DNA from 4 places in the Peribacillus sp. P4_B1 genome. Region 3 is predicted to be linked to each of the others. Evidence: riboswitches for the same ligand, from Rfam matches in the RefSeq annotation. Region 3 holds a riboswitch; each other region holds the start of a gene.
What was found. Region 3 has a riboswitch for thiamine pyrophosphate ahead of tenA (thiaminase II). Riboswitches for the same ligand answer to the same signal wherever they lie in the genome.
Positions count from the first base shown of each region.

Region 1 (4,603 bases), on a different contig from region 3:
TCATCACTTATTACATTTCCGTCTTTAACCGTCCAGATCCTGGTTGCAAAGTTTCTCGAAATATGATCGTCATGAGTTACCATGATCACTGTTGTTCCGCGCCTTCGATATTCCTCAAACCATTCCAGTAATGCAAAGGTATTTTTCGAATCTTGGCCAAAGGTAGGCTCATCCAAGAGAATGATTTTTTTGTCTATGACGATAGAGGCAGCTACGCTTAAGCGACGCTTTTGACCCATTGATAATTGAAATGGATGTTTATCCCGATGGGCCTCTAGGCGGAACACTTCAAGCAATGATTGAACTCTCTCCATTATTTCTTGTTGTGGCCTTTTTCCAATTCGCAATGAATAAGCAATCTCTTCATATACAGAATTTGCAATGAACTGAAACTCAGGATTTTGAAAGACAAACGTCATATGATCGGTTAGATTTTTCATCCTTTTAATAGGGGCTCCCATTAATTCATACGTACCATTCGTTTTTATGAACTGCATCAGTGCATGCAAAAGAGTACTCTTTCCCGCGCCATTTTCTCCCCTGATTACAATCCATTCCCCTGAATGGACCATCAATTCTTCAACCTTGATTTTTTCCTCTTTATTCCGAAAACCGCTAAAGCCTTGCACATGCACTAAGGGTGAACCGTCTGCAAATTGTTGTTCCCGAATGGGGGCATTCTCTTGTATATATTCATCCCAAACACCAGGGAACCAAATTCCATGTTCTTTCATTTCCTTTTTATATAGTGAAAGGATGGTATCTCTTGGACCATCAGCCATGATTTCACCTTCACCGTTAAAAAGCACGATTCGTTCGATGAATTCTAAAACATGGTCGATTTTATGCTCGACGATAATTACCGTTTTGTCTCGACCGACTTCCTTCAACAAATCCCAGATTTCTTTAGTTCCTTCCGGATCAAGCATGGCGGTTGGTTCATCTAAAAATATCACTTCCGGTTCAAGGGCCAATACTGAAGCGATTGCCAGACGCTGTTTCATCCCGCCTGATAATGTTTCTATACTTGTATGGCCTAGGTTCAATCCTACTTTACGAATATGATTTTGGATTTTCTCATTCATTTCTTCTTTAGGGACGGAAAGGTTCTCAAGGACGAAGGCAATTTCCTCATCGGCAAATGGCATGCAAAACTGACTATCAGGGTCTTGAAAAACATATCCCCATGAAGAAGCGCATTTCAATTTCTCCGCTTTCATCGGGACTTCGATGGAATTCGGAATCAATCCGCTTAACACTTGCAAAAGAGTCGACTTACCACATCCTGATGGTCCCAACAATAGAACTTTTTCACCTTTATCAATCGAGACGGATAGGTCCTTGAAAATCAAAGACCCATCACCTGGAAATTTCATTCTTAACTTCTCAACAGAAACGATTGGTTTCATGGCCATCAACCTCTACTTTTGGTCCAGTTCTGCATAATCTTTACTTGAAACTGGACGAACTAGATTAGTTACTCCTGTTGCTTCCAGGACTTTAACTAGATAATAAGCAGTTACACCTGCAAAGAATATGGAACCCACAAACCTCGCTATCATGAATAACGATAAATTCCAAAGAGTGAGAGCACCTATTTCCCCGTAGGCAAAATCCATTATTACTGATGCAAGGCAGGAAGCTATCGCAGCTAAAACGGCCACCGGCATATTGAATTTTTTATATTTGAACGCCATGAATACCAGTTCAGCGAACAAACCTTGGACCACCCCATATAAGAGTACGGACAGCCCCCATGGTGAACCTAGAAAGAATTCACCTGAAGCTGCAGCTATCTCTGCCAGAAGTGCCACACCCGGTTTCCGTAAAATCAAAAAGGCGACGGGGCCAGCTATAAACCACATTCCATAAATAAGTTGATCTAGATGTAATCCTAATGGTTTAACGGAATAATAAATCGAACCCCAAAGGATATAAACGATTCCAAATGCTACGGAAATCACGATCGTGACTAATATATCCGTTAATTTCAATCCTTTTTTCATGTTTCAATCTCCTTTATACTTCTAGTATTTCCTTATGCACAGGCCATGTCTCTAAACGATAAGCCATTTCCCAAAATGAGTACTCATATTGGCTGCTAAGGATAAAATGCTCCTTCATTCTTTCCTTATCTTCATCTGTTACCTTTTCAGCAATCTCATCAAGCCTGGCAATTTGTTCTTCTACCAAAGAGCGGAACCACTCTCCGCCGTAAGCTGCTATCCATTCTTGATAAATCGGCTCTTCCGGTTTACACTCTTGCAGCTTTTCACCTATTTCATAATACAGCCAATAACATGGCAAGATAGCCGCAATAACGTCACCTAAATGTCCAGAATATGCCGCACGATACATATGGGAAGTGTAAGCATAGGCAGTCGGGGCAGGTTTGAAACTTTCCCGTTCTTCTTTGGTGATGCCTAATCTCTCAGAAAAATTTTCATGAAGCTTCAACTCCGCTTCATATGTTCCCTGTGCGTGGCCGGCAAGCCTGCTTGTTGTATGTAAATCTGTAGCCTTGACTGCTCCTAAAGCTTGAACTCTAGCAAAATGAGATAAATAATAGGCATCCTGCTTGACATAAAAACGAAAACACTCTATTGGCAATGTGCCATCTCCTATTCCTGCAACAAACGGGTGATTAAAGCTAGCTTCCCAAATATGATCAACTTCCTGGCGGATTTCCTCTGAAAACTTCATGTCCATTACCTCCAAATTCTATTTTTTTATGAATGATACGGATAAAAGCCTTTTATAACCCCTTTTTTTTGCAAATAAAAAACCACTTTCTTTAACGTAAAGAAAGTGGTTGTACTTGAAATAATACAGAAACGTATTTTCCCAGACCCCACTTCCCTACGCTGGTATAAACCAGATCAGGTTCTAAGGGTCTTAAAGTCATACTTTAATCTCAGCTTCTCAGGTAAAATCAGTTTTTACCTATAAAGCACCCCTAGTGGTACAAATTGTATATATATTTCATTTGCCTTTATATTAACACGATAAATCCAATTGTCAAACGTATTAGAAAAGTTTTCAATCAAAGATGTTCATTATTAATCTTTTGGATTACTAGTCTTTCAATCTTCTAATACGCTAAGGATGAAGAAAAGAGGATGCCGCAGCCCCCCATTCTCTATGGAATAATAAGATACTCTTATCCTCTTTTTTTAAGGCTGTTTTCACATACTTTGTTGCTATTTACCAGGTAGTGAGTTGTGGTTGATTTCCCCTCCAGATGCTCGCTTTCCGCGGGGCGGGCGGTGCTCCCGCAGGAGTCTCGCACTTCCGCTCCAATCAACCTTAAATAGTTTCGTTTTAAAAACAACAATCTTTACGAAAAGAGTCTTTTTTAAAGACAGACATAACAAAATATTATGCATCAAAGTATTGGATAGATTGGATCTCTTAATTTGAATTCATAGTTTTCGTCTACAGTCCCTACAACTTTATCGCTGTCATAAATCTCCATATGCTTCGCTGTGCGGCAATCGTATAGCACTTTTATCCATAAACTCCAGAATGTATCTTGTGTTAACTAATCAAACGGAGGCTTAATGAAGTGTTCTCACTGACTCAGATGTAAAGGGAACCAATTCAGCTGTTCGGCCGTCACGAATCTTGTTTACCCAAGCAGGATCAACCATTAATGCCCGACCCACGGCTACCAGATCAAATTCTTCACGTTCAAGCCTTTCGATTAACCCGTCGATCTTGGTATTTTTGGCACTCTTTCCTTCCGTAAAGTGACTCGTAAAATCGTTATCCAGACCGACCGATCCAACCGTAATCGTCGGTTTACCCGTCAGCTTTTTTGTCCATCCGGCGAGATTCAGATTGGAGCCTTCGAACTCAGGCTCCCAGAAACGGCGGGTCGAGCAGTGGAAAATATCGACGCCCGCATCGGAAAGTGGCGTCAGGAACCGTTCCAGCAGCGCCGGCGTTGCTGCCAGTTTCGCTGTAAAATCCGTCTGCTTCCATTGCGAGAACCGCAGCACAATCGGGAATTCCGGTCCGACGGCACGGCGGCAAGCTTCGATGACCTCGACCGCGAAGCGGGTGCGGGCAACCATGTCGCCGCCATAGCTGTCGGTACGCGGGTTCGTTTTCTCCCAGAAGAATTGGTCGATCAAATATCCATGCGCACCGTGAAGCTCAATGCCGTCGAAGCCAAGCCGCTTGGCTTCGAATGCTGCCTGCGCAAAGGCTTGAACGATTGCGGCGATATCCAATTCCGAATAATCGCCAACATGGCCTCGCGCACCCATATGCCAAATCTGCGGAATAATCCGTCCGCCTACTTCGTGTACAGCAGCCACGACGTTTGCCCAACCGTTTAATGCAGCTTCGCCATAGAAATGCGGTACATTGGCTTGATTGGACGAATCCGAATGATTAATCACCGTACCTTCTGTCACGATAAGTCCAACGCCATTTTCAGCCCTGCGGCGATAATAGGCGGCCACATCCGGACCAGGCACTCCTTCAGGAGAAAATTGTCTCGTCATCGGTGCCATCACTATACGATTTGCCAGCGTCGTATTTCCGAATGCGAATGGTTTAAACAAGTTTTGAATTGATTGAGAATAATTCATAATTG
Region 1 covers NZ_JBFUHM010000013.1:9,989-14,591, forward strand. The annotation lists gene AC1DVK_RS09675 (ABC transporter ATP-binding protein) at 1-1,409, opposite strand, end outside; gene AC1DVK_RS09680 (ECF transporter S component) at 1,422-2,006, opposite strand; gene tenA (thiaminase II) at 2,020-2,703, opposite strand; TPP riboswitch at 2,840-2,968, opposite strand; gene AC1DVK_RS09690 (hypothetical protein) at 3,161-3,331, opposite strand; gene AC1DVK_RS09695 (NADH:flavin oxidoreductase) at 3,558-4,598, opposite strand.
Region 1: linked by a shared signal. The riboswitch ahead of tenA (thiaminase II) and the one ahead of tenA (thiaminase II) in region 3 are both predicted to bind thiamine pyrophosphate.

Region 2 (4,603 bases), on a different contig from region 3:
TTGCTGTCCATGCCATTGGCGATCTCGCTTTTGAATACGTCTTGAATGCAATTGAAGCCATCCCCCCAAAAGAGGGACAGAGGGACCGGCTCATCCATGCGCAGATCGTCCGGCCGGAGCTGCTGGAGCGGGCGGCAAAACTGCAGGTCATATTTGATATCCAACCAGGTTTCGTCACGTCCGATTTTCCGTGGGTGGAAGAAAAGGTTCCAGCCAATCTATTGGATTCCTCCTATGCCTGGAAAACCTATTTGAATATGGGCATCATTTGTGCGGGAGGGTCAGATGCGCCTATAGAGCCATTAAATCCAATTTTGGGCATCCATGCTGCTGTCACAAGGACGAAAATCAACAGTGAGGACAGTACCGTATATGGCTTGGATGAAAGGCTCTCCGTTCATGATGCCTTCGCACTTTATACAAAAGGGAGTGCTGCAGCTATCGGCCAGGAAAAACGCCGCGGTCAGATCATCAAAGGGTACGATGCAGATTTTACCGTGTTTAATCTGGATGTCTTTGCTGTTGCGCCGGATGATCTCCTGAAAGTTGAGGCGGTCATGACGGTCATCGATGACAGAATCATGTATGATAAAAAATAACAGTTGCAAAAAAGAAATGGATACGCAAAATAGTTAGATGGAATTCGATAAAGGAATTAATGGAAAGAAGGCAGGTTATGAAAGTGGATGAACAAAAAGAAGGGGCGATCTATGCAGCCCTTTCTTATATGATGTGGGGAGTCGTGCCAATTTACTGGAAGTTCCTTCAGGGAGTCGGAGCTACAGAAATCTTGGCTCAGAGGGTATTATGGTCTTTCGTCTTCATGCTGGTTTTATTGATGTTCATGAAAAAACGACAAGCGTTTCTTGATTATGTCAAAAACATATTGGGAAATCCCAAACTCTTTGCGGCGTTACTAACGGCCTCACTGCTCGTTACAGCTAATTGGGGAGTGTTCATCTGGGCCGTTAACTCAGGACGGATCCTTGACACGAGCCTTGGATATTATATCAATCCGCTAGTCAGTGTACTATTGGGAGTGATAGTTTTAAAAGAAAAATTGAGCGGGGCACAGATCATGTCGTTCCTGCTTGCAGGAATCGGGGTCTTGATCCTAGGCATTCATTTCGGTACGATCCCGTGGGTCTCTCTTGTTTTGGCCATGACCTTTGGATTATACGGCCTGGCAAAAAAAATGATCAAAGCCGAATCGGCGATCGGGCTGACGCTCGAAACGATGATGGTAACGCCTCTTGCCCTGGGTTACCTGATATACTTGATGAACCAATCAGAAATGCAATTCTTTACAGCAGGAAGCACAAGCTTGCTGTTGGTGGGCGGTGGGATTGTCACGGCCTTGCCTCTTTTATATTTTGCAAAGGGGGCGGAGAAGATCCCGTTATCGATGCTTGGGATTTTTCAGTATATCGCTCCGACCTTATCCTTACTGATCGGGGTATTCGTCTATCACGAAAGTTTTACAAAAGCGCATCTTTTAGCCTTTTTGTTCATATGGTCAGCCTTGGCTGTTTATACACTATCCATTACGAAATGGGGCCAGGCAAGTGCACGCAGGTTTAAAGGCAAAGGGAACATCGGTGCGTGAATAAGAAAAAATGCTTGGTGGTTCCATCCCCAAGCATTTTTTTTGCCTATATTTAAAGAAACCGGTTTTACGGCAGGAGAATTGCTTGAGTCATGAAAGATAAATCTTCGGACCTATTTCAGAAACAATCAAATCAGATAGGCTGACAAGACCGTGAACGGGCTTTGCACGGGAGATAGTTGGTTGGAATTGTCTATAGTAGGAACTATCCAAGCTAATGATATGCTTTGTCAGGAATGCTGAGATGGCGGCATTCGGCTTTCTATTGCTATTTAGTTCATCGATGATACCCTGTGCATTGGTAATCCCGATCCCGTGGCCATAAAAGAGGTCTTCTCCTAATAATATTGCATTCTCACCTTGCCATTCAGGTGTTTCCTCATCGTGATCAGGGTTTTTGAAGTAAAGGCAATCCCCTGGTAAATAATCCGTTCCTTGATGAACATGAAGAGCCATATTCTTCGGAGGGCGCCAGTCATATAGAAATAGGCTTGAAAAAAGATAGTCGAAATTCCTAGGGCCGATTAAATCCAAAATGGCCTTTAAAAAAGTGACGACTATCGCTGTACCGCATTCGAAAGCGTAAAGCGTTCCATTCAAGAAAATGTCCAGGAGTGCAACATGAGGGGCAATCCCTGGCTGAAGGGTAAAAGTGCCATCCTTTGAAAGGCGCCAATATTGTTTATTGGATGCCGATTCCTCAAGTGTGGAAAATTCTGCATCACTTTTATCCAACGCAAAAGCTGCCTCGATGACTCGGTGCCTCAGTTGTATATCGAAATTAAGGTATCCAAAGCTCCGATATTCAAAAATGTTAGAATCTTCCGCTAGCAATTGGAGAATTTCAAGCGATTTAGCAGATGCTATACCTGGTTGGATGTGACTGACATCTAATAATTTGTGATTAATCTTTATCATGATCATATCCACCTTTTGCTTTTGAAATTAAGGGCTTATAAAACCAGTACACAAAAAATGTCCACAGGTTATGCTCATTATATGAATACCTGCAAGGAAATGACTCTTTGAACGTGTCAGGCACGTAAACGAGAATGATTGGAATGGCATGATGTTTTGCTAGATATCCTTTAACGCAAGGGAAACCTTTCCAATTGTTGAGAAGAAGCAAATTAGTATTCCTTTTTCTCCATGAATTGATATAATGGGAGAGAAAAGTTCATATGTGCGAGAAATGTAGGGGGGCCAGTACTGCTGGCTGAGATTGCGTCCTTTAGATGCTGACTCTTTGAACCTGATCTGGATGATGCCAGCGGAGGGAACATATTATTACTGACTTTCTGTTTTGTATGTTAAACGTCCGAATTCATCTTCGGGCGTTTTTTGTTTTTTACCGGTATTGGAATGGACCCTGGCGCCCCATTATGGTTTCGGCATATGGATCTTATATGATGTGTAGGAGGATAATAGTTTGAATAAATTCTTACCACTGTTAACTTCGTTGTTCCTTTTGGCTGGATGTGGGGCAGGCGGAACTAATGAAAAAGAAGAATCATCTAAAAAAGAAGGCAATAAAGAATTAAAAAAGGTATCGGTCGTGCTTGATTGGACACCGAATACAAACCATACAGGATTGTATGTAGCCAAGGAAAAAGGGTATTTCAAAGAACAAGGTCTGGATGTGGAAATTATCATGCCAGGCGAAGCTGGAGCTGATAAACTTGTGGCTTCAGGGAAATCTGAATTTGGCGTGAGCTACCAGGAGGGCATTACGCAGGCCCGCGTGCAAGGCGTACCGATTGTTTCGCTAGCTGCTGTCATCCAGCATAATACCTCTGGATTCGCTTCACCTGCGGCAAAAAACATTAAAACTCCCAAGGATTTTGAAGGGAAAACGTATGGTGGCTGGGGGTCTCCAGTTGAAAAGGCCATTATTGATTCACTTATGAAAAAAGAAAATGCCGATGTAAATAAAGTGGATATAGTGAATACAGGGGACACAGATTTTTTCACTTCAGTTAAAAGGGATATAGATTTCGCCTGGATTTATTATGGGTGGACAGGTATCGAGGCTGAGTTGCGGAATGAAAAGCTTAATATGGTTTACTTAACCGAATACTCTGATAAGCTTGATTACTATACGCCTGTTTTGACAACAAATGAAAAGATGATTAAAGAGGATCCTGAGACTGTTAAAGCATTCGTTCATGCAGCTTCGAAAGGGTACCAGTTTGCAATTAAGAATCCTGATGATGCAGCGGACATATTAATTAAGTCTGCACCTGATCTAGATCCAAAACTAGTGAAGAAAAGCCAGGAGTGGCTTGCAGATAAGTATCAGGATGATGCTCCGCGTTGGGGTGAACAAAAGCTTGAAATCTGGAAGAATTACAGTGATTGGATGAAGGAAAATAAGCTTCTTGAAGGTGATTTCAATCCTGAAAAGGCATTTACCAATGAATTTTTACCAAAATAGGAGGAAATACAATGGCCAATTCATTAATTAGTATACAAATCATTCCTAAAGGGGAAAATGTCATCCCCATGGTCGATGAAGCAATCAAGATCATTGATGAATCAGGTGTCAAGTATGAGGTTCACCCGCTAGAAACAACAATGGAGGGTGAGCTATCCGAGCTTTTTGCCGTGATAGAAAAAATGAATGTAAGAATGATTGAATTAGGCTCGCCGAATGTCATTTCCCAAGTGAAGATACTATATCAGCCAAGCGGGATTACGATGGATACGTTAACGGAGAAATATCGGGCATGATCAAAAGGGGAATTTGGAAGAAGGGGGCTCCCTTCTTTCTTTTATTATGTTTGCTGATAGTATGGGAGTCAATGACAGTCTTATTAAAGGTTGAAAAATGGCTGCTTCCCGCTCCATCAGCCATTTTCATTGAAGGAATTGAGTCGTCCCGTAATCTTTTTGGACACCTTATATCAACAACTGAGCTTGCGTTATCGGGTTTTCTTATTGGAAGCTGTATCGGGTTATTAATTGCTGCAATCTTACACCTATTTCCAGGTGTGAAGG
Region 2 covers NZ_JBFUHM010000016.1:89,172-93,774, forward strand. The annotation lists gene AC1DVK_RS11660 (amidohydrolase) at 1-599, shown strand, start outside; gene rarD (EamA family transporter RarD) at 677-1,606, shown strand; gene AC1DVK_RS11670 (protein-glutamine gamma-glutamyltransferase) at 1,697-2,524, opposite strand; TPP riboswitch at 2,793-2,902, shown strand; gene AC1DVK_RS11675 (ABC transporter substrate-binding protein) at 3,036-4,040, shown strand; gene AC1DVK_RS11680 (thiamine-binding protein) at 4,052-4,336, shown strand; gene AC1DVK_RS11685 (ABC transporter permease) at 4,333-4,603, shown strand, end outside.
Region 2: linked by a shared signal. The riboswitch ahead of AC1DVK_RS11675 (ABC transporter substrate-binding protein) and the one ahead of tenA (thiaminase II) in region 3 are both predicted to bind thiamine pyrophosphate.

Region 3 (4,603 bases):
ATTGCCGCCAATTTAATCATTTCTTGTCTCTTCTCTTCTACTTTTTCCACAGTTACCTTCTGGCAAAGCATCAAGCCACCTCCCATTTATTCAATTTTTTTACACCTTCATCATAATGAAACTTATAGTTAAAATCAACTATTTATTTGAAATTAAATGTGTAATTTTACTGTTTAAATGTGACAAAAAGCCTATTTCATTTTCTAAATATGTATATATTGTGTCATCCCCTATATAAACACAAATAAAAAAAGCATCCACAAGTATAGACTGCGAATGCTTACATCATATCCCTTATCCCAAGATTATAGCCTATCGGATACTATGTCATCCATTCCGAAGGAGACTCGTTATTTGGTCTATTTATTACAATCTTATATTCATTTTCAAGTACTTTTAACGGGGCATCATAAAGGTGCCTTTCATCAGAGGTTTTGTATACTCCATTGGCCAATAACTCTTCAATAAGCATTGCCTTCCTCTGTTCAATCCTCTTAAATAATTCTGCCATGTAAATGGCTCCTTTCCTAGTCATCATAGAGCCCGCTTCTAGTTGAGCTAAACTGTATTAACCGGTTTGATTTCACCAAATTATATATACCTTTTCTAGTATGCCACTAAACGTTATTCCGCAAAAATAAAAGCCTCTTCTAATTCAAGAAGAGGCTTACAGTGTCCGTATGGCTCTTCTTATCTTCCAAGCAAATGCTTGTTGGATTTAGCACAGTTCCCAAAATGGGTCTGCTGCCGAGGTTTCTTTGGGCCAAGTCCCTCCACCTCTCTGGATAAGAATTCAATATATAAATGATGTAGAAATGATTTTATCCCAATAAACATCAAAAGTCAATTACCTGGTTCTTCCTTTTCCACTTGCCATAAATGGGTTTCCCCTTTCAAATGTGGGTTGCATTTTCTTGTCTTTCTGATATGATGTCAGTAATTACATACAATTCACACCACTAGGGGAGTCTTTTTTTAGACTGAGATGGAATTAGTTCCGGACCCTTTGAACCTGAACCGGCTCATACCGGCGGAGGGAAGTGGATGATATCGTCCATTTGCAGACTTTATCCATCTACCCCGTTCCGTATTCAGGAGCGGTTTTTTTTATGGATGTAAATAGGGGATCTATTCTAAAGGAGGATGAACAATGGAGAATACTAAATTAGAAACCTTCAGTGAAAGACTTCATGGACGGGCAAAAGAAATTTGGAAAAGGAACCATTCACATCCCTTTGTCCAGGCAATTGGAAACGGCACGCTACCTGAAAAGAAGTTTTCTTATTATTTGAAGCAGGACTATATCTATCTCATGGAATATTCCAAGCTTTTTGCTCTAGGTGTCATCAAAGCTCATAATATCGAAACCATGGCAAGATTTTCCAGTATTTTAAATGAAACTCTTCAAGTGGAAATGGATATGCTTCGGAATTCGGAATCAGTACCAAGGAATTGGAAGAAACAGAACCTACGCCTACCACTTTAGCCTATACGGGTTACATGCTAAATGCAGCTCAGCATGGGACTTTGGCAGACCTCATCGCTTGTCTCCTACCATGTGCTTGGGATTATTACGAAATCGGTTTGATATTAAAAAAACAAAATGGTGAAGCATTGGAAAACAACCGCTACGCAGATTGGATAAGGTCCTATTCATCTCCTGAATTCGGTGAGGCACACAAGTGGCTGATTGCTTTATTGGAAGAATTAACAAGAGGCATGCCTGAAAAGGAACTTCTGAGATTAGAAAAGCACTTTTTGGTGACTTCCCGATATGAATATTTATTCTGGGATATGGTTCAAAATGAACAGGATTGGCCACTGTAGGTATTGACATGATGATGAATCCAATCAAGAAAATGACGTTGACTGCCATGATCACGGGTATAACGACTCTGACCAGTTCAATTATTTTCATCCCTGTCGGATTTGCTAAAATCTTCCCGATACAGCATCTGGCAAATGTCCTGACAGCCGTTTTATTGGGACCTGCCTATTCGGTAACACAAGCTTTATTAGTTTCCATCATTAGAAACATGTCTGGTACCGGTTCAATTTTCGCCTTTCCTGGCAGCATGATAGGTGCACTATTGGCTGCCGTCCTTTATCGAAAAACACAAAGCTTGAAATTCGCCTGTCTAGGGGAAGTGATTGGGACCGGCATTCTCGGATCCCTATCCTGTTATCCACTTGCACTCCTCCTATTGGGGGAAAAAGCTGCTCTTTTTGGTTTTTTACCAGCTTTTATGCTTAGTTCATTCGCAGGTGCGCTTTTAGCTTTCATATTACTTAACATACTTCTAAAAAATAATTATATGAAGGGGATTTTTTATGAAAACAGCATTAACCATCGCAGGCTCTGATTCAGGGGGCGGTGCTGGAATACAAGCAGATTTAAAAACATTTTCTGCACATGGTGTCTTTGGAATGTCTGCCATTACAGCCGTTACTGCACAAAACACAATGGAAGTGCGTTCAGTTCAGGCCATCGAAACAGCTATCATCTCGGATCAAATTGCTGCCATCTTTGAGGATATTCATGTCGATGCAGTAAAAATAGGAATGCTTGGATCAAAAGAAATAGTGAAAACAGTCGCTGCGTCCATTAAAACCTACTTACCTTCCATCGTTATCCTTGACCCAGTCATGATTTCAAAAAGCGGCCACCATTTGCTAGACGAAAAAGCTGTCACTGCCTTAAAAATGGAATTACTTCCGCTTGCAACACTTGTAACCCCGAATGTACCAGAAGCGGAAGTCCTTACTGGCTTGTCGATTCGAACGAAACAAGATTTTTACAGGGCATGCATATCCATACATGAACTAGGTTCTAAAGCCGTTTTACTTAAAGGGGGCCATGCAGCAGGAAATCCAAACGATCTTTTTTATGATGGAACTGACTTCCAATGGATCAAGGGAGAACGCATTCATACACAAAACACACATGGTACAGGCTGTACCCTATCATCCGCCATTACATCCAACCTGGCAAATGGACTGCCATTGAAAGAGTCGATTGAACTGGCCAAAACCTATATTTCCGAAGCGATACGTAATAGCTTTTCAATCGGTAGGGGGCATGGACCTGTCCATCATTTTCATTCATTTTCAAAAAAAGAACGGAGTGACTTAATATGAATGTTGCTGCAGCCGATTTATTCGTGAAAGTACGAGAAAGAAAACCTCTCGTTCACCAAATCACCAACTTTGTTACGGTCAACGACTGTGCCAATGTCACCCTTGCCATCGGTGGCTCACCTGTAATGACATCGAGCCCCAGTGAAGTGGCGGATATGGTCAAATTAGCGAATGCATTGGTCCTGAATTTCGGTACGATTGATGATAAAGCCTTAGAAGCAATGGAGATTGCCGGCAAGACGGCAAATGCCCTGAATATCCCAGTCATTTTGGACCCGGTGGGAGTGGGTGCCACCTCCTATCGGACAGAGAAAGTCACAGAGCTCCTAAGTAAGGTTACTTTCCAAATCATTCGCGGAAATGCGAGTGAGATCCTTCGATTGATGGGGGGGGATATCGTTACACGCGGAGTGGATTCAGGGGAACTAGCGATTAGCAATGCAGAGCTGGCTGCACAAGCAGCAAATAATTTGAATAGTATCATCGTGGTCAGCGGGGCTAAGGATGCGGTCAGCGACGGAAAACATACGTCAATTATCGACAACGGGAATCTCCTTTTAACTAATGTTACTGGTACCGGATGCATGGCCACTGCTCTTATCGGCACCTTTTCCGGAGTCACGGACGATTTCTATTCTGCGGCAATTGCCGGTATCTCGACCATGAGCATTTCAGGGGACCTGGCAGCTGCAAAACTTCAAGAAGATGAAGGGACAGGAACGTTTCGAGTGCGATTAATGGATGCAATATCAAGAATGGATAAGGAAATCTGGATGCATGAGGTGAAAATAAATGAAGAAGTCCCAAATTGATTTAAGTCTATATTTAGTTACGGAAGAGTCGATAGCAATAGAAGAATTGACCAAAATCATTGCAGAATCGGTTTCAGGAGGAGTTTCGATCGTACAACTTAGAGAGAAAAACAATTCCTCCCTCTCCTTTTATAAAAAGGCTTCTGCATTAAAACAGTTATTGAGCGAGCTGTCCATTCCCCTTATCATTAATGACCGGGTAGATATAGCACTCGCTGTTGAAGCGGACGGAATTCATATTGGGCAAGATGATCTTCCACTGCCTGTCATCAAACAAATGGTTCCTGACGATATGATTGTCGGTGTTTCAGTCTCCACACTTGAAGAAGCTCTCGAAGCCGAACAAAATGGAGCAGACTATATCGGAGTCGGTTCCGTTTTCCCGACGAAGACCAAACAAGATGCAACGCTAATGGCCATTGAAGATTTGGAGGAAATTTGCCGCAGCGTATCGATTCCTGCCGTAGCAATCGGGGGTATCACAGCCGATAACATTTCCTCACTTTCAGATAGCGGGCTATCCGGTACCGCAGTCGTTTCAGCCATCATGAATGCAGATAGTCCAAAGATTGCCTCCGAACTCCTTTTAAAAATAATAAAAGACTTTAAGTAAAGAAAAGAGGGGACTGATTGGTCCCCTTCCTTCGTTTATG
Region 3 covers NZ_JBFUHM010000006.1:51,077-55,679, forward strand. The annotation lists gene AC1DVK_RS04940 (aspartyl-phosphate phosphatase Spo0E family protein) at 1-71, opposite strand, end outside; gene AC1DVK_RS04945 (Fur-regulated basic protein FbpA) at 323-511, opposite strand; SAM riboswitch class I at 688-792, opposite strand; TPP riboswitch at 952-1,056, shown strand; partial or broken gene tenA (thiaminase II) at 1,151-1,827, shown strand; gene thiW (energy coupling factor transporter S component ThiW) at 1,842-2,363, shown strand; gene thiD (bifunctional hydroxymethylpyrimidine kinase/phosphomethylpyrimidine kinase) at 2,332-3,138, shown strand; gene thiM (hydroxyethylthiazole kinase) at 3,135-3,950, shown strand; gene thiE (thiamine phosphate synthase) at 3,931-4,563, shown strand; gene AC1DVK_RS04975 (MFS transporter) at 4,599-4,603, opposite strand, start outside.

Region 4 (4,603 bases), on a different contig from region 3:
TCAAGATTGCCGGTAATGGAAAGCTGTATGTATTCGAAAGATGATAAGTCAAAAATATAGGGTTTCCCGCCATAGAAGGTAAGTCTGGTATATTGAACATTTTGCTTAAGAAAGATGCAGGCCTTTTCCGATTAGTTATTCTTTTTCTTTTGGTTGTGGTTTATTATTGTAATAGTGTAATTTTTACGAATTCAATAATAGGGAAAGAGGTTGGACAATTTGGTGAAGGCAGTTTTTTTTGATTTAGATGATACATTACTATGGGATCAGAAAAGTGTAAAAGAGGCTTTTGTGGCCACATGTGAAGTGGCTAAGGAGAAATATGATTTAAATGTCGACGAGTTTGAAGAAGCGGTTCGGAAGGAAGCGCGTGAGCTTTATTCTTCTTACGATACTTATGGATTTACACAAATGATCGGAATCAACCCATTTGAAGGACTGTGGGGGAATTTTCAGGATGATCATGATGAATTCCGGAAGATGGCCGTGATTGCACCAAATTATCGGAAAGAAGCATGGACGAGAGGCTTGAAGGCATTAGGGATCGATGACCCGGCATTTGGGCTCGAACTGGCAGAACGTTTCCCTGCAGAGAGACGTAAAAAGCCATTTATTTATGAAGAATCATTCCGTGTGTTAGATGAATTAAAAGGGAAGTACAAAATGCTATTGTTGACAAACGGTTCTCCTGAACTCCAAAATACTAAACTTGAAATTACACCTGAACTAGTTCCTTATTTCGATCAAATCGTCATTTCTGGAGCTTTTGGACGAGGTAAACCGGATGCCTCCATTTTTGAGCATGCTTTGGAGAGCATGGAGCTTGATAAGGATGAAGTATTGATGGTCGGCGATAATTTAATGACGGATATCCTTGGAGCATCACGGGTAGGTATAAAGTCGGTTTGGATAAATCGCCATGATAAGGAACGGAATGAAGTGCTTCCAACCTATGAAATCAAGCATTTAGAGGAGCTTTTCCCAATCCTTGAGAGCCTGGAAAATTAATTGGTGATCCTTCTCCAAGTAACGAATTTGGAGAGGATGACCTAAAGTATTAGGACTTTCAAATTATATACAGAATGAAAAGGGTGATATATAGTTACCCTGTAATCAATTAAATTATTCAGACTAGGGGTGTCCAATAACAGTTGGGCTGAGAGAGAAGCGCTTATGCTTCTTAACCCTCAGGACCTGATCTGGTTCATACCAGCGTGGGGAAGTTAGAATCTACTAAACAATGACATTTCATTTGGTCATTGCTGTAGTCATACTAACGTTAGCCGGGTCTTAAATATGAGATCCGGTTTTTTCGTGCGAAATGGATTGGATTTTGTCCTTTTTAAATGAACTTAAAAAGGAGAAATGAAATCATGATGAGTAATTCAGTAAATGACATGAACGTTTCAATTATGTCCAGTTTTGCCGGGAGTAAAAAAGTGTATGTTGAGGGATCTAGACCTGATATTAAAGTACCTATGCGTGAAATTAAACTAAGTCCCACTACAGGTGCATTCGGTGAAGAGGAGAATCCGCCTTTGCGGGTTTATGACACAAGCGGTTCATATACGGATTCAGAATATCCCATTGATATTCATAAAGGCCTTGCCCCGATTAGACGCAATTGGGTCTTGGAACGTGAAGACGTTGAGGAGTATGAAGGACGTGAAATAAAACCCGAAGATAATGGGTATAAAAAAGTGGAGTCACAATCCAAAGCTGAAATTTTTCCGGGATTGAAAAGAAAGCCATTGCGTGCAATGAAAGGGAAAAACGTAACCCAGCTTCATTATGCCCGTAAAGGTATCATCACCCCAGAAATGGAGTTCATTTCAATCAGGGAAAATGTTGCCCCTGAGTTTGTAAGAGAAGAGGTAGCTAGCGGCAGGGCGATCATTCCGGCAAATATTAACCATCCTGAAAGTGAGCCAATGATCATCGGACGTAATTTTCATGTGAAAATAAATGCGAATATAGGAAACTCAGCTGTTAGTTCATCGATCGAAGATGAAGTGGAGAAAATGACTTGGGCTACACGTTGGGGAGCCGACAACATAATGGATTTATCCACCGGAAAGAATATTCACACGACCCGGGAATGGATTATCAGGAATTCACCAGTGCCAGTTGGGACGGTTCCGATATATCAAGCATTGGAAAAAGTGAATGGAGTCGCGGAAGATTTAAATTGGGAAGTTTTTCGGGATACATTAATCGAGCAGGCCGAGCAAGGTGTCGATTACTTCACCATACACGCTGGTGTGCTTTTGCGGTACATCCCTTTAACAGCAAAACGAGTTACGGGTATTGTTTCACGAGGGGGCTCCATCATGGCACAATGGTGCTTGGCCCACCACCAAGAAAGCTTCCTCTATACTCACTTTGAAGAGATTTGTGAAATCATGAAGGCATATGATGTTTCATTTTCATTAGGTGACGGCCTCCGTCCTGGATCCATTGCAGATGCAAACGATGAGGCGCAATTTGCTGAATTGGAAACACTGGGGGAACTGACGAAGATTGCTTGGAAGCACGATGTTCAAGTCATGGTAGAAGGACCGGGTCACGTACCGATGCATTTGATTAAAGAAAATATGGATAAGCAGCTGGAAGTCTGTCAAGAAGCTCCATTCTATACCTTAGGACCTTTAACAACGGATATAGCTCCTGGATACGATCATATTACTTCTGCGATTGGTGCTGCAATGATTGGATGGTTTGGAACTGCCATGCTATGTTATGTGACACCGAAAGAGCATTTGGGACTTCCGAATAAAGAGGATGTTCGAGTAGGGGTCATTACGTATAAAATTGCAGCCCACGCAGCTGACCTTGCAAAAGGCCATAAGGATGCACAAAAACGGGATGATGCCCTTTCGAAGGCTAGATTCGAATTTCGTTGGAGAGATCAGTTCAATCTTTCTCTCGACCCTGAAAGGGCGGTTGAATATCACGACGAAACTCTACCGGCTGAAGGTGCCAAAACAGCCCATTTCTGTTCAATGTGCGGACCTAAATTCTGCAGTATGAGAATCTCCCAGGACATCCGTGATTTGGCAAAAGAAAAGGGCCTGGGTTTTGAGTCGGTAATCGATGAAGGGCTTAAAGAAAAAGCGAATGAATTTAGGAAAACGGACGGAGAAATCTATCAATGACTCGGACGAGAGGGAGAATTCGATGAATCGGGTAATCCAGATAAAAGTTGAAATGAAACAGTTGGAAACTCAATTGGAACAGCTGAAAAGAGAGCTGAACATTTTTCGCGAGAATTGTAATCATGAATTTGTAAAAACTGAATATAGTCAACAATGTACAAAGTGCTACTTAATCGAAAGTCTGCAATGGTAGTGATTCCTTAATCGTCCTTTCGTTATCGGAATTAATCCCTTAATCATGTGAGGCATTCAATCATAAAGTCAACATGATTAAGGGATATTTCATTACAAACTTGTTTTATTAATATGAAGAGGGGGAGGGACCAGCCATCCTTTTTCCTTATTTAATCTTAGGAAATCAGCACCCAATACTGCTTTTTTTGCATGGAATTGTGCGAACATCACTGCGATATCTTCGCGGATGCATTGACCCATGATCTGGCTGCAAGCAACTAATCCTGCATTAATATCGATTGATACTGAAGCAGAGATTTCAGGATCTTGAAGACGTGCCCCAACGGGAATATCCTCTAAATTAGCTTTAGGCCTTTCAGGTGGTGATGGAGGCAGTCCTACGTTATTTTCTTTTAATAATAATTCAATTTGGTCATTTTCCTGTTTCCCTTGATTTATCACTTCTACAAGTAATTTATGCAGGTCCTTGTCACCAGTGTGATTGAGCATTGTTTGATGACATGCAATTAACCCTTTTGTTGTTGTTAGAAATGCCCATGTACCAAATACCTCTCCGTAATGCATAGGCTCTTCTTTTGGGTTTCCACTTAAAATTCCCATAACCATCCTCCTTGAACTATTTTACGCATTTAAGTTACCCTGTACTAATCCATGAGTTAATGTTTGGAAATGTTAGAGGGTAAATTAGCCTTTTATTCCTTGTAGCCATTCTTGATAACATTCATCACAGAGCATTTCATTTCTATCCGTGTCAGTAACTTGAAATGTTACGACATGGATTTTTTTTTCTTCCGTGTCATCAGTACAATAGAAGCATTTATGAGTCATTTGAAATCCTCCCATACATATAAAGTGTTTATAGTTTAGAACATCACGGCTTTTTGTATACAGACAACATGATGTAGGGCGGAAGAGTTTATTGAATAATCCTGTTGGTTTTTAACATACTAAGCTTGTTCACATCATTGATGAAACGAGGAGGGAAATAAAAATGCAAAATCAAAATCAAAATCAACAAGGTCAAGTACACCAGAACATGCAAACGGGTGCTATTCCCCCACAAATGAATCACGGTGGTCACGAAGTATTCGATGTACATGAAGTGTTGTCGGGAGCGATTGGAACTTTAAACACTTACATGCTTTTGCGTCAGCATGCTCAGGATCAGGAATTGATGGACATTCTGGATCGTCAATATCAGTTCATCCAAGGTGAATATAATATTTCACTGGAGTGCTTCCAAACGGGCCAAG
Region 4 covers NZ_JBFUHM010000008.1:106,601-111,203, reverse strand. The annotation lists gene AC1DVK_RS06725 (histidine phosphatase family protein) at 1-44, shown strand, start outside; gene AC1DVK_RS06720 (HAD family hydrolase) at 220-1,008, shown strand; TPP riboswitch at 1,124-1,238, shown strand; gene thiC (phosphomethylpyrimidine synthase ThiC) at 1,374-3,155, shown strand; gene AC1DVK_RS06710 (hypothetical protein) at 3,178-3,348, shown strand; gene AC1DVK_RS06705 (DUF3231 family protein) at 3,441-3,950, opposite strand; gene AC1DVK_RS06700 (hypothetical protein) at 4,035-4,178, opposite strand; gene AC1DVK_RS06695 (spore coat protein) at 4,342-4,603, shown strand, end outside.
Region 4: linked by a shared signal. The riboswitch ahead of thiC (phosphomethylpyrimidine synthase ThiC) and the one ahead of tenA (thiaminase II) in region 3 are both predicted to bind thiamine pyrophosphate.